Regions from separate parts of the Serratia surfactantfaciens genome, predicted to be linked through region 1. Evidence: predicted binding sites of a transcription regulator. Region 1 holds the regulator's gene; the other holds the start of a gene.
What was found. Region 1 encodes CRP, which controls carbon source genes, mostly activating them, when cyclic AMP is high. Its sites were predicted from a motif close to ATGTGANNNNNNTCACAT; they were not measured.

Region 2: yrbN (protein YrbN) is a predicted target of CRP. The motif match lies at 2,844-2,861, and genes of this name have one in related genera.

What each region holds. Positions count from the first base shown of each region.
Region 1 covers NZ_CP016948.1:4,100,264-4,106,203, forward strand. Annotated here, with positions in the region: gene ATE40_RS19255 (phosphoribulokinase) at 1-805, shown strand, start outside; gene ATE40_RS19260 (OsmC family protein) at 844-1,251, opposite strand; gene crp (cAMP-activated global transcriptional regulator CRP) at 1,634-2,266, shown strand; gene ATE40_RS19270 (YccS/YhfK family putative transporter) at 2,316-4,394, shown strand; gene argD (bifunctional acetylornithine/succinyldiaminopimelate transaminase) at 4,435-5,652, opposite strand; gene ATE40_RS19280 (aminodeoxychorismate synthase component II) at 5,783-5,940, opposite strand, start outside.
Region 2 covers NZ_CP016948.1:4,900,934-4,906,873, forward strand. Annotated here, with positions in the region: gene pnp (polyribonucleotide nucleotidyltransferase) at 1-1,738, shown strand, start outside; gene nlpI (lipoprotein NlpI) at 1,867-2,751, shown strand; gene yrbN (protein YrbN) at 2,874-2,948, shown strand; gene ATE40_RS22895 (DEAD/DEAH family ATP-dependent RNA helicase) at 2,938-4,860, shown strand; gene yedE (selenium metabolism membrane protein YedE/FdhT) at 5,007-5,940, shown strand, end outside.

The DNA of each region.
Region 1 (5,940 bases):
CGTGGCGTTCCGCAAAATCTTCCAGCAGCTCAACATTCGCGCCGCCGAGCTGGAGGGCGACAGTTTCCACCGCTACACCCGGCCGGAGATGGACGCGGCGATCCGCAAGGCGCGCGATCTGGGCAGACACATCAGCTATTTCGGCCCCGAGGCCAACGACTTCGGCCTGCTGCAACAAAGCTTTATCGACTACGGCAAGAACGGCACCGGCCGTTCGCGCAAGTATCTGCATACCTACGACGAAGCGGTGCCATACAATCAGGTGCCGGGCACCTTCACCCCGTGGGAGCCACTGCCGGCGCCGACCGACGTGCTGTTCTACGAGGGGCTGCACGGCGGCGTAGTCACCGAGCACCATGACGTGGCCAAACATGTCGATCTGCTGGTCGGCGTGGTGCCGATCGTCAACCTGGAATGGATCCAGAAGCTGATCCGCGATACCGGCGAGCGCGGCCACTCCCGCGAAGCGGTAATGGATTCGGTGGTGCGTTCGATGGAAGACTACATCAACTACATCACGCCGCAGTTCTCGCGCACCCACATCAACTTCCAGCGCGTTCCGACGGTGGACACCTCCAACCCGTTCGCTGCCAAGGCCATTCCGTCACTGGATGAAAGCTTCGTGGTGATCCACTTCCGCGGGCTGGATCAGATAGACTTCCCCTATTTGCTGGCGATGCTGCAAGGATCGTTTATTTCGCACATCAATACGCTGGTGGTGCCGGGCGGCAAGATGGGGTTGGCGATGGAGCTGATCATGGCGCCGCTGGTGCAGCGGCTGCTGGAAGGCAAGAAGATCGAATAAGCGCGTTGAGCGCGGCGGCTGGCCGCGCTCCGTCTCGATTACGCCGGCTGGCGGATCTCGAAGCTGTGGGTCACCGTGGCGGCTTTGTTGAGCATCAGCGCCACCGAGCAGTATTTCTCCGCCGACAGGTTCACCGCTCGCTCTACGATCTTGTCGGTCAGATCCTGACCGGTGACGATGAAGTGCAGGTTGATATGGGTGAACAGCCGCGGGGCTTCTTCGCGGCGCTCGGAGGTCAGCTTCACCTCGCAATCGCGCACGTCATTGCGCCCTTTTTGCAGGATGGACACCACGTCGATCGCGCTGCAGCCGCCTACCGACATCAGCACCATCTCCATCGGGCTGGGCGCTTTATCGCCGGCGTTGCCGTCCATCAGTACCTGATGGCCGGAGGCCGATTCACCCAAAAACGTTAACCCTTCCACCCATTTAACTCTTGCCTGCATTCTGGTCACTCCGGTTGATTTCTTAAAATCAGAGTACGCTTTCGCATAGAAACAGGCAACGTAACCTGATGCTAATCATGCTGAAGCGAGACAACACGAGACACCCGCCTTACTCTGTGCTACAAACAGAGCCGCAATAAATCTTTCCGGGACACTGCATTTCAGGGAAACGCCCAGAGAAAGGCTCCTTTACCGGTATGTTAACAGAATGTAGCTTGCAGCGCTTACGGCAAGTTAATATGCTAGAGCGACAGCGTATTTTTATGACACGCCTCAAAACTTGCCGGTAGCCCTCGCTCATAACAGCGGCTACAGGCGGGTTTTACAGGGAACTCTGACCCCTGTGACACAAGGCAGCGATAACAACAGAGGATAACAGCGAATGGTTCTCGGCAAACCGCAAACAGACCCTACTCTCGAATGGTTCCTGTCTCATTGCCATATCCACAAATATCCATCGAAGAGTACGCTGATTCACCAAGGTGAAAAGGCCGAAACGCTTTACTACATCGTGAAAGGCTCCGTCGCGGTGCTGATCAAGGATGAAGAAGGTAAAGAGATGATCTTGTCCTACCTCAACCAGGGGGATTTCATCGGCGAGCTCGGATTGTTCGAAGAGGGCCAGGAGCGCAGCGCCTGGGTTCGCGCGAAAACCGCCTGTGAAGTGGCCGAAATTTCCTACAAGAAATTCCGCCAGCTGATCCAGGTGAACCCGGACATCCTGATGCGTCTGTCCGCCCAAATGGCGAGCCGCCTGCAGGTCACTTCCGAAAAAGTGGGCAACCTCGCCTTCCTGGACGTTACCGGCCGCATCGCGCAAACCTTGCTGAATCTGGCGAAGCAACCCGACGCCATGACTCACCCGGACGGCATGCAGATCAAAATCACCCGTCAGGAAATCGGCCAGATCGTCGGCTGCTCGCGCGAAACCGTTGGCCGTATTCTGAAAATGCTGGAAGACCAAAACCTGATTTCCGCCCACGGCAAAACCATTGTCGTCTACGGCACCCGTTAATCCCTGAAAAAACGGCGCAATCTGCGCCGTTTTTTATCTGCTCGCTGCCATGTGGCGTCGTCTGATCTACCACCCGGAAGTCAATTACGCACTGCGACAAACGCTGGTGTTGTGCCTGCCGGTGCTGTTCGGCCTGCTGATCGGCCAGCTGCAGCTCGGCCTGATGTTCTCTCTGGTGCCCGCCTGCTGCAATATCGCCGGTCTCGACACGCCGCATAAGCGCTTCTTTAAACGGCTGATCGTCGGCGGTGCGCTGTTCGCCCTCAGCAGCCTGCTGCTGCAACAGGCCCTGCTGTGGCATCTGCCGCTGCCGGCGCTGATGCTGGGTCTGGCGCTGTTGCTCGGCGTCACCGGCGAAATCAGCCCGCTGCACGCCCGGCTGTTGCCGGCGGCGCTGGTGGCCGCCATCTTCGCTCTCAGCATGGCTGGCACGGTACCAATCTGGCAGGCGCCGTTGTTGTACGTCATCGGCACCGCCTGGTACGGCTTATTCACCTGGTTCTGGTTCAAACTGTGGAAAGAGCAGCCGATGCGCGAGACGTTGAGCCAGCTTTATCTGGAACTGGCGGACTACTTCGAAGCCAAGTATTCGCTGCTGACCCAACACACCGACCCGCAAACCGCGCTGCCGCCGCTGCTGGTGCGCCAGCAAAAGGTGATGGATCTGATCAGCCTACTGTACCAACAGCTTAATTTCCTGCCGCACGCCAACAACCTCGATCAAAAGCGCCTGCAGCGCGCCTTTCAGGTGGCGATGGACCTGCAGGAGCACATCACCGTCAGCCTGCATCTGCCGGAAGAAGTGCAGAAGCTGATGGAGCAGAGCCAGGCCGAAGCGATCATTCGCCGCAACGCCCAGGTGATCGCCGGCCGGCTGCGCGTGGTGGCGCACGATATTCTCTACCATCAACATTCGAAGCGCTTTTCCATGACGCACGAGCTGGCGGCGCTGGAAAAAATGGCGGCGCAGCATCCCGACAACCCGGTCGGCCAGTTTTGCTACTACCATTTCAGCCGCATCGCCCGCCTGCTGCGCACCCAGCACCCGCTGTACCGCCGCGATTTGATGCCCAGCCAGCACCGCCTGCCGTTTTGGCCGGCGTTGGCCAGCTACCTGTCGTTCAAATCCACCGCCCTGCGCAACGCCGCGCGGCTGGGGGTAACGCTGGCGGTCGGCAGCAGCCTGGGGGCGGTATTCAACCTGCCGAAGCCTTACTGGATCCTGCTCACTATCATGCTGGTGAGTCAAAACGGCTATAACGCCACCCGGGTGCGCATTCAGCACCGTGCGCTGGGCACGATCGCCGGACTGTTGCTGGCGGCGGGTCTGCTGCAGCTGCAGTTGCCGGAAGGGGAAACGCTGAGCATCATGCTGGTGATCACGCTGCTGGCCTACCTGGTTTCGCGCAAGAATTACGGGCTATCGGTGATCGGCTTTACGGTCACGGCGGTTTACACCCTGCAGCTGCTGGCGCTGAACGGCTCGCATTTTCTGGTGCCGCGCCTGATCGATACGCTGATCGGCTGCGTGCTGGCGTTCGGCGGCACCATTTGGCTGTGGCCGCAGTGGCAAAGCGGGCTGCTGCGCAAAAATGCCCATCAGGCGCTGGAGAACGATCAGGCCGCGCTGCGGCTGATGCTGAAGCAACCCGAGCCGGACGCCGCCTCGCTGGCCTACGCCCGCATGCAGGTCAACCAGGCGCACAATGCGCTGTTCACAGCGCTCAATCAGGCGATGCAGGAACCGGGATTCGCCTCGAACTATCTGGCTGACATGCGGCTGTGGGTCACTCACAGCCAGTTCATCGTCGAGCACCTGAACGCCATGACCATTCTGGCGCGCGAGCACTACATGCTGACGCCGAAGCTGGCGGAAGAGTATCTGCAAACCTGTGAAATCGCGCTGCAAAGCTGCCAGCAGCGGCTGGAATACGATGGCCCGAGCAGCGACAACAGCGGCATCATGCAGCCGCCGGACTTGCATCCGGACATGCCCGTCACCGAGATGGAGCGCCATCTGCGGCGCATCCTGTCGCACCTGAGCGTGATGCATACCATTTCGTCGCTGGCCTGGCGCCAGCGCCCGCACCACGGCATCTGGCTCAAACGCAAACTGCGCGATCAATAAGGGCGCGGCATGCCGCGCCCCGTTATTCGCCGCACGGGCTTCAGGCGTTGATCACGTCCTGCACCGCCAGCTCGAACAGCGCCATGCCGGCTTCGATATCCTGCAGCTCCACCACCAGCGACGGCGCGAAACGAATCACGTTCGGCCCGGCGTTGAGGATCATCAGCCCACGCACAGCGGCGGCGGTGAGGAAGTCACGCGCTCTGCCGTGATAATGCGGCGTCAGTTCGGCGCCAATCAGCAACCCCATACCGCGAATGGCGGTGAAAATACCGTATTTATCGCCGATATTCTGTAAAGCCTGCACATACAGCGCATGGCGCTGCTCAATGCCGCTCAACACCTCCGGCGTATTGATCACATCCAGCGCCGCCTCCGCCACCGCGCAGGCCAGCGGGTTGCCGCCGTAGGTAGTGCCGTGAGTGCCCACCTGCATCACCGACGCGATCTCTTCGGTGGTCAGCATGGCGCTGACCGGGAAACCGCCGCCCAGCGCCTTGGCGGTGGTGAGAATGTCCGGCGTCACGCCATAATGCATGTAGGCGAACAGCTTGCCGCTGCGCCCCATGCCGCTCTGCACTTCGTCGAACACCAGCAGCGCCTGATGTTGGTCGCACAGCTCGCGCACGCCTTTGAGGAAGCCGGCGTCGACCGGCGTAATGCCGCCCTCACCCTGAATCGGCTCCATCACCACCGCGCAGGTATGGTCGTCCATCACCGCTTTCACCGCCGCCAGATCGTTAAACGGCACGTGCACAATGTCGGCCGGCTTCGGCCCGAACCCGTCGGAGTATTTAGCCTGCCCGCCCACCGAAACGGTGAACAGCGTGCGGCCGTGAAACGCGTTATAGAAGGCGATGATTTTGGTTTTGTATGGGCTGTGGCGAGTGATGGCGTAATGGCGCGCCAGCTTGAACGCCGCCTCGTTGGCCTCCGCGCCAGAGTTGGCGAAGAACACCCGATCGGCAAAGGTGGCGTCGATCAGTTTACTCGCCAGACGCAGCGCCGGTTCATTGGTGAAGACGTTGCTGGTATGCCACAGGGTTTCTCCCTGACGTTTGAGCGCGTCGACCAGCGCCGGGTGGCAATGTCCCAGCGCCGTTACCGCGATGCCGCCGGAAAAATCGATGTACTCTTTTCCCTGCTGATCCCAGACCCGGCTGCCTTTGCCGCGCACCGGCACGAACTGGGCAGGTGCATAAACAGGCAGGATAACCTGGTCAAAGGTGCTGCGGCTCACTGCGAATTTGTCAGTCATTTTCGGCTCCACCCCGAAGGTTTTTCGGCGCTATTTCGATGTCATATTGAAAACATAATCACGAAATATGCATAAAAAACCAATCAAGCGCAAACGCAAAACGCCTGACGGGCGAAAAAACGCGAAAGTATTAACGCTTGAGGAAATTATCCAGCAGCTGGTGGCCCTGCTCGCTGAGCACGCTTTCCGGATGGAACTGCACGCCTTCCAACGCCAAAGTGCGGTGGCGAATGCCCATGATCTCATCACGCACGCCGTCGCGCTCGCTCCAGGCGGTCACTTCAAAAC
Region 2 (5,940 bases), 800 kb from region 1:
CATCGTTGCGATGATCGGTGCCTCTGCCGCCCTGAGCCTGTCCGGTATTCCGTTCAACGGCCCAATCGGCGCAGCGCGCGTAGGTTACATCAACGATCAGTACGTGCTGAACCCGACGACCGACGAGCTGAAAGAAAGCCGTCTGGACCTGGTGGTTGCTGGTACTGCCGGTGCGGTGCTGATGGTTGAATCCGAAGCGGACGTGCTGAGCGAAGATCAGATGCTGGGTGCCGTGGTATTCGGCCACGACCAGCAGCAAGTGGTTATCGAGAACATCAACGCTCTGGTTGCCGAAGCCGGCAAACCGAAGTGGGATTGGCAGGCGCCTGCGGTCAACGAAGCGCTGCACGCGCGCGTGGCTGAACTGGCCGAAGCTCGCCTGGGCGACGCTTACCACATCACCGAAAAACAAGAGCGTTACGCTCAGGTTGACGCGATCAAAGACAGCGTAGTTGAAACCCTGCTGGCGCAGGACGAAACGCTGGACGCCGGCGAAATCCAGGACATCCTGGGCAACGTCGAGAAGAACGTGGTGCGCAGCCGCGTACTGCGTGGCGAGCCGCGTATCGACGGCCGTGAAAAAGACATGATCCGTGGCCTGGACGTGCGCACCGGCGTACTGCCGCGCACCCACGGTTCCGCGCTGTTCACCCGTGGCGAAACTCAGGCGCTGGTTACCGCGACCCTGGGCACCGCGCGCGACGCCCAGAACCTGGACGAGCTGATGGGCGAGAAGACCGACAGCTTCCTGTTCCACTACAACTTCCCTCCGTACTCCGTAGGCGAAACCGGCATGGTCGGTTCTCCTAAGCGTCGTGAAATCGGTCACGGTCGCCTGGCGAAACGCGGCGTATTGGCTATGATGCCTAAACCGGAAGATTTCCCGTACACGGTTCGCGTGGTGTCTGAAATCACCGAATCCAACGGTTCTTCTTCCATGGCTTCCGTGTGCGGCGCGTCTCTGGCGCTGATGGACGCCGGTGTGCCAATCAAGGCCGCCGTTGCGGGTATCGCGATGGGCCTGGTGAAAGAAGCCGATAACTTTGTGGTTCTGTCCGACATTCTGGGTGACGAAGATCACCTGGGCGACATGGACTTCAAAGTGGCCGGTAGCCGCGACGGTATCACCGCGCTGCAGATGGACATCAAAATCGAAGGCATCACCCGCGAAATCATGCAGGTGGCTCTGAACCAGGCCAAGGGCGCGCGTCTGCACATCCTGGGCGTAATGGAACAGGCTATCAGCACCCCACGCGGCGATATCTCCGAATTCGCACCGCGTATTCATACTATCCGCATCAACCCGGATAAGATTAAAGACGTGATCGGTAAGGGCGGTTCCGTTATCCGCGCGCTGACCGAAGAGACTGGCACTACCATCGAAATTGAAGATGATGGTACAGTTAAAATCGCAGCGACCGACGGTGAGAAGGCGAAATTCGCTATCCGTCGTATCGAAGAGATCACGGCAGAGATCGAAGTGGGCCGTATTTACCAGGGTAAAGTGACCCGTATCGTTGATTTCGGCGCGTTCGTCGCTATCGGCGGTGGTAAAGAAGGTCTGGTGCACATTTCTCAGATCGCCGACAAGCGCGTCGAGAAAGTGACCGACTATCTGCAGATGGGTCAGGAAGTGCCGGTTAAGGTACTGGAAGTTGACCGTCAGGGCCGCGTGCGTCTGAGCATCAAAGAAGCGATGGCGCCGGAAGCAGGTTCACCTGCGCCTGAAGCAGAATAACTGTATAGATAGTTTTACAGCTCCCCGCCATGGGGTTGGGAGCTGTTCGTATCGCGCGGGTAGGATGCCCGCGTTTTAGCAAACGGAGGACAGGACGTTCATCCAATGTTTGTCTTCGGGAGTGGGAAATGAAGCCTTTCTTGCGCTGGTGTTACGTTGCGACAGCACTCATGCTGGCAGGATGCAGCAACCATGATTGGCGTAAAGACGAAGTTTTGGCAATCCCGTTGCAGCCAACGTTGCAGCAGGAAGTGATCCTGGCGCGCATGGAACAAATTCTTGCCAGCCGGGCACTGACGGATGACGAACGCGCACAGCTTTTATATGAGCGCGGTGTGCTGTATGATAGCCTCGGGTTACGTGCATTAGCGCGCAATGATTTCTCGCAGGCGCTGGCGATACGTCCCGACATGCCGGAAGTTTTCAACTACCTGGGCATTTACTTAACGCAGGCAGGCAATTTTGATGCTGCCTATGAAGCGTTTGATTCTGTACTAGAGCTTGATCCAACTTACAATTACGCGCGTTTAAACCGGGGCATCGCACTGTATTATGGCGGCCGCTTCCCGTTGGCGCAGGATGATCTGCAGGCGTTTTATCAAGACGACCCAAACGATCCCTTCCGTTCGTTATGGCTGTATCTGGTGGAGCGAGAAATCGATCCCAAGAAGGCCGAGGTAGCGCTTCAGCAGCGCTATGACAAAGCGGACAGAGGGCAATGGGGATGGAATATTGTCGAATTCTACCTGGGCAAGATCAGCGAAAAAACGCTGATGGAACGCCTCAAGGCAGATGCAACGGATAACACTTCGCTCGCTGAGCATCTCAGTGAAACTGACTTCTATTTGGGTAAACACTACCTGAGTCTGGGGGACAAGGACTCCGCTTCGGCGCTGTTCAAACTGACGGTGTCTAACAACGTTCACAACTTCGTTGAGCACCGCTATGCATTGTTGGAATTGGCGCTTTTGGGCCAAGAGCAAGACGACCTATCGGAATCGGACCAGCAATAGCTGACGAACACCTATCAGCCTGATGGACATTGGTTTTTAACCAAAGTTATCGCCTTAACGGGCGAGGGCTTTTTTGTTCGTTTTATAATCTAATTTGAGCCGGTTCACACTTTTCAATGAAAATGACTGAAAATTTTCTCGACGAGTTATGTAGACTGGCTGCCATTATTAATGAGGCACGTGTACATGACGACTGAGTTTGAAACCTCTTTTGCTGATCTGGGGCTGTCTGCTCCAATCATTTCCGCCCTGAACGATCTGGGCTATGAAAAACCATCTCCGATCCAGGCTGAGTGTATTCCTCACCTGTTGAACGGCCGCGACGTGCTGGGCATGGCACAGACCGGTAGTGGTAAAACCGCAGCGTTCTCGCTGCCGCTGCTGCACAACCTGCAGGCAGACCTGAAAGCACCTCAGATCCTGGTGCTGGCACCGACCCGCGAACTGGCGGTTCAGGTTGCTGAAGCGATGACCGATTTCTCCAAACACATGAACGGCGTCAACGTGGTAGCCCTGTACGGCGGCCAGCGTTACGACGTGCAGCTGCGCGCTCTGCGCCAGGGCCCGCAAATCGTTGTGGGTACCCCAGGCCGTCTGCTGGACCACCTGAAACGCGGCACCCTGAACCTCTCTAACCTGAGCGGCCTGGTGCTGGATGAAGCCGACGAAATGCTGCGCATGGGCTTTATCGAAGACGTAGAAACCATCATGGCTGAGATCCCGGCTGAACATCAGACCGCGCTGTTCTCCGCCACCATGCCGGAAGCGATCCGTCGCATCACCCGCCGCTTCATGAAAGAGCCGCAGGAAGTGCGCATCCAGTCCAGCGTGACCACCCGTCCGGACATCAGCCAGAGCTACTGGTCGGTCTACGGCATGCGTAAAAACGAAGCGCTGGTGCGTTTCCTGGAAGCCGAAGACTTTGACGCGGCGATCATCTTCGTTCGTACCAAGAATGCGACCCTGGAAGTGGCCGAAGCGCTGGAGCGCAGCGGTTACAGCAGCGCCGCGCTGAACGGCGACATGAACCAGGCGCTGCGTGAGCAGACTCTGGAGCGTCTGAAAGACGGTCGTCTGGATATCCTGATCGCGACCGACGTTGCGGCCCGTGGCCTGGACGTTGAGCGCATCAGCCTGGTTGTCAACTACGACATCCCGATGGACTCCGAGTCTTACGTTCACCGTATCGGCCGTACCGGTCGTGCGGGCCGCGCCGGCCGCGCGCTGCTGTTCGTGGAAAACCGCGAACGCCGCCTGCTGCGCAACATCGAACGCACCATGAAGCTGACCATCCCTGAAGTAGAGCTGCCAAACGCAGAACTGCTGGGCGAGCGTCGTCTGGCCAAGTTCGCCGCGAAAGTTCAGCAGCAGCTGGAAAGCAGCGATCTGGACCTGTACCGCGCACTGCTGACCAAACTGCAGCCGGAAGAAGAGCTGGATATGGAAACTCTGGCCGCAGCGCTGCTGAAAATGGCACAGGGCGAACGTCCGCTGATCCTGCCGCCGGATCCGGTCTTCAAGCCGCGTCAGCGCCGCGAGTTCAACGACCGTGACGATCGTCGCGGTGATCGTGGCGACCGTCGTGACAGCCGTGATGGCGATCGTCCGCGTCGCGAACGTCGTGACGTTGGCGAGATGCAGCTGTACCGCATCGAAGTGGGCCGTGACGATGGCGTTGAAGTTCGTCACATCGTTGGCGCCATCGCTAACGAAGGCGACATCAGCAGCCGTTACATCGGTAACATCAAGCTGTTCGCTTCCCACTCCACCATCGAGCTGCCAAAAGGCATGCCGGGCGAGATCCTGAATCACTTCACTCGCACTCGCATCCTGAACAAGCCGATGAACATGCAGCTGCTGGGCGATGCACAGCCGTTCGAACGTCGCGAGCGTCGTGACGGTGGCAACGGTGGCGAGCGTCGCGGCAACGGTCGTCCGTTCAACGGCGAACGTCGCGAAGGCGGCCCGCGTCGCTCCTTCGGCGAACGTCGTGAAGGCGGTAACGGCGGCGAGCGTCGTGGCGGTAACTACAACCGTGACGGCAAGCCGGCGCCACGCCGTGATGACGGCGCACCGGCAGCACCACGTCGTCGTTTCGGCGACGCGTAATCGCTGATTCGCCGTTCGCGGTGAAGCGCTCTGAAAAACCAGCCTGCGGGCTGGTTTTTTTATGCCTGAAAGTTGCCGTCAAACGCCCCTGAATGGCGTATCATTCATAAGGTTTTTTCTTACGGATGATATGCACGGGAGATGCCATGAGTTGGCAGCAGTTTAAATCTCAATACCTGGTGCGCTTTTGGGCGCCGCTGCCGGCGGTGATCGCCGCCGGGATCCTTTCTACCTACTACTTCGGCATGACCGGCACCTTCTGGGCGGTGACCGGCGAGTTCACCCGCTGGGGCGGCCATGTGCTGCAGTGGTTCGGCCTGCACCCCGAGCAGTGGGGCTATTTCAAGGTCATCGGCCTGCAGGGCACGCCGCTGGAGCGCATCGACGGGCGGATGATCATCGGCATGTTCGCCGGCTGTATCGCCGCCGCGCTATGGGCCAACAACATCAAACTGCGTCAGCCGCAGCACCGCATTCGCATCGTGCAGGCGCTGCTGGGCGGCATCATCGCCGGTTTCGGCGCACGCCTGGCGATGGGCTGCAACCTGGCGGCGTTTTTCACCGGCATTCCGCAGTTCTCGTTGCACGCCTGGTTCTTCGCGCTGGCGACCGCCGCCGGCTCCTACTTCGGCGCCAAATTTACGCTGCTGCCGATGTTCCGCATTCCGATCAAGTTGCAAAAGGTGAAGGCCGCCGCGCCGCTGACGCAGAAGCCTGAGCAGGCGCGTCGCCGTTTCCGGCTGGGCATGGCGATCTTCGGCCTGGCGGTGGCCTGGTCGCTGTGGACGCTGTTCGATGCGCCGAAGCTCGGCATCGCCATGCTGTTCGGCATCGGCTTTGGCCTGCTGATCGAGCGCGCGCAGATCTGCTTCACTTCGGCGTTCCGCGATCTGTGGATCACCGGGCGCACCCACATGGCGAAAGCCATCATCATCGGCATGGCGGTGAGCGCCATCGGTATCTTCAGCTATGTGCAGCTGGGCGTGGCGCCGAAGATCATGTGGGCCGGCCCGAATGCGGTGCTCGGCGGTTTGCTGTTCGGCTTCGGCATCGTGCTGGCCGGCGGTTGCGAGACCGGCT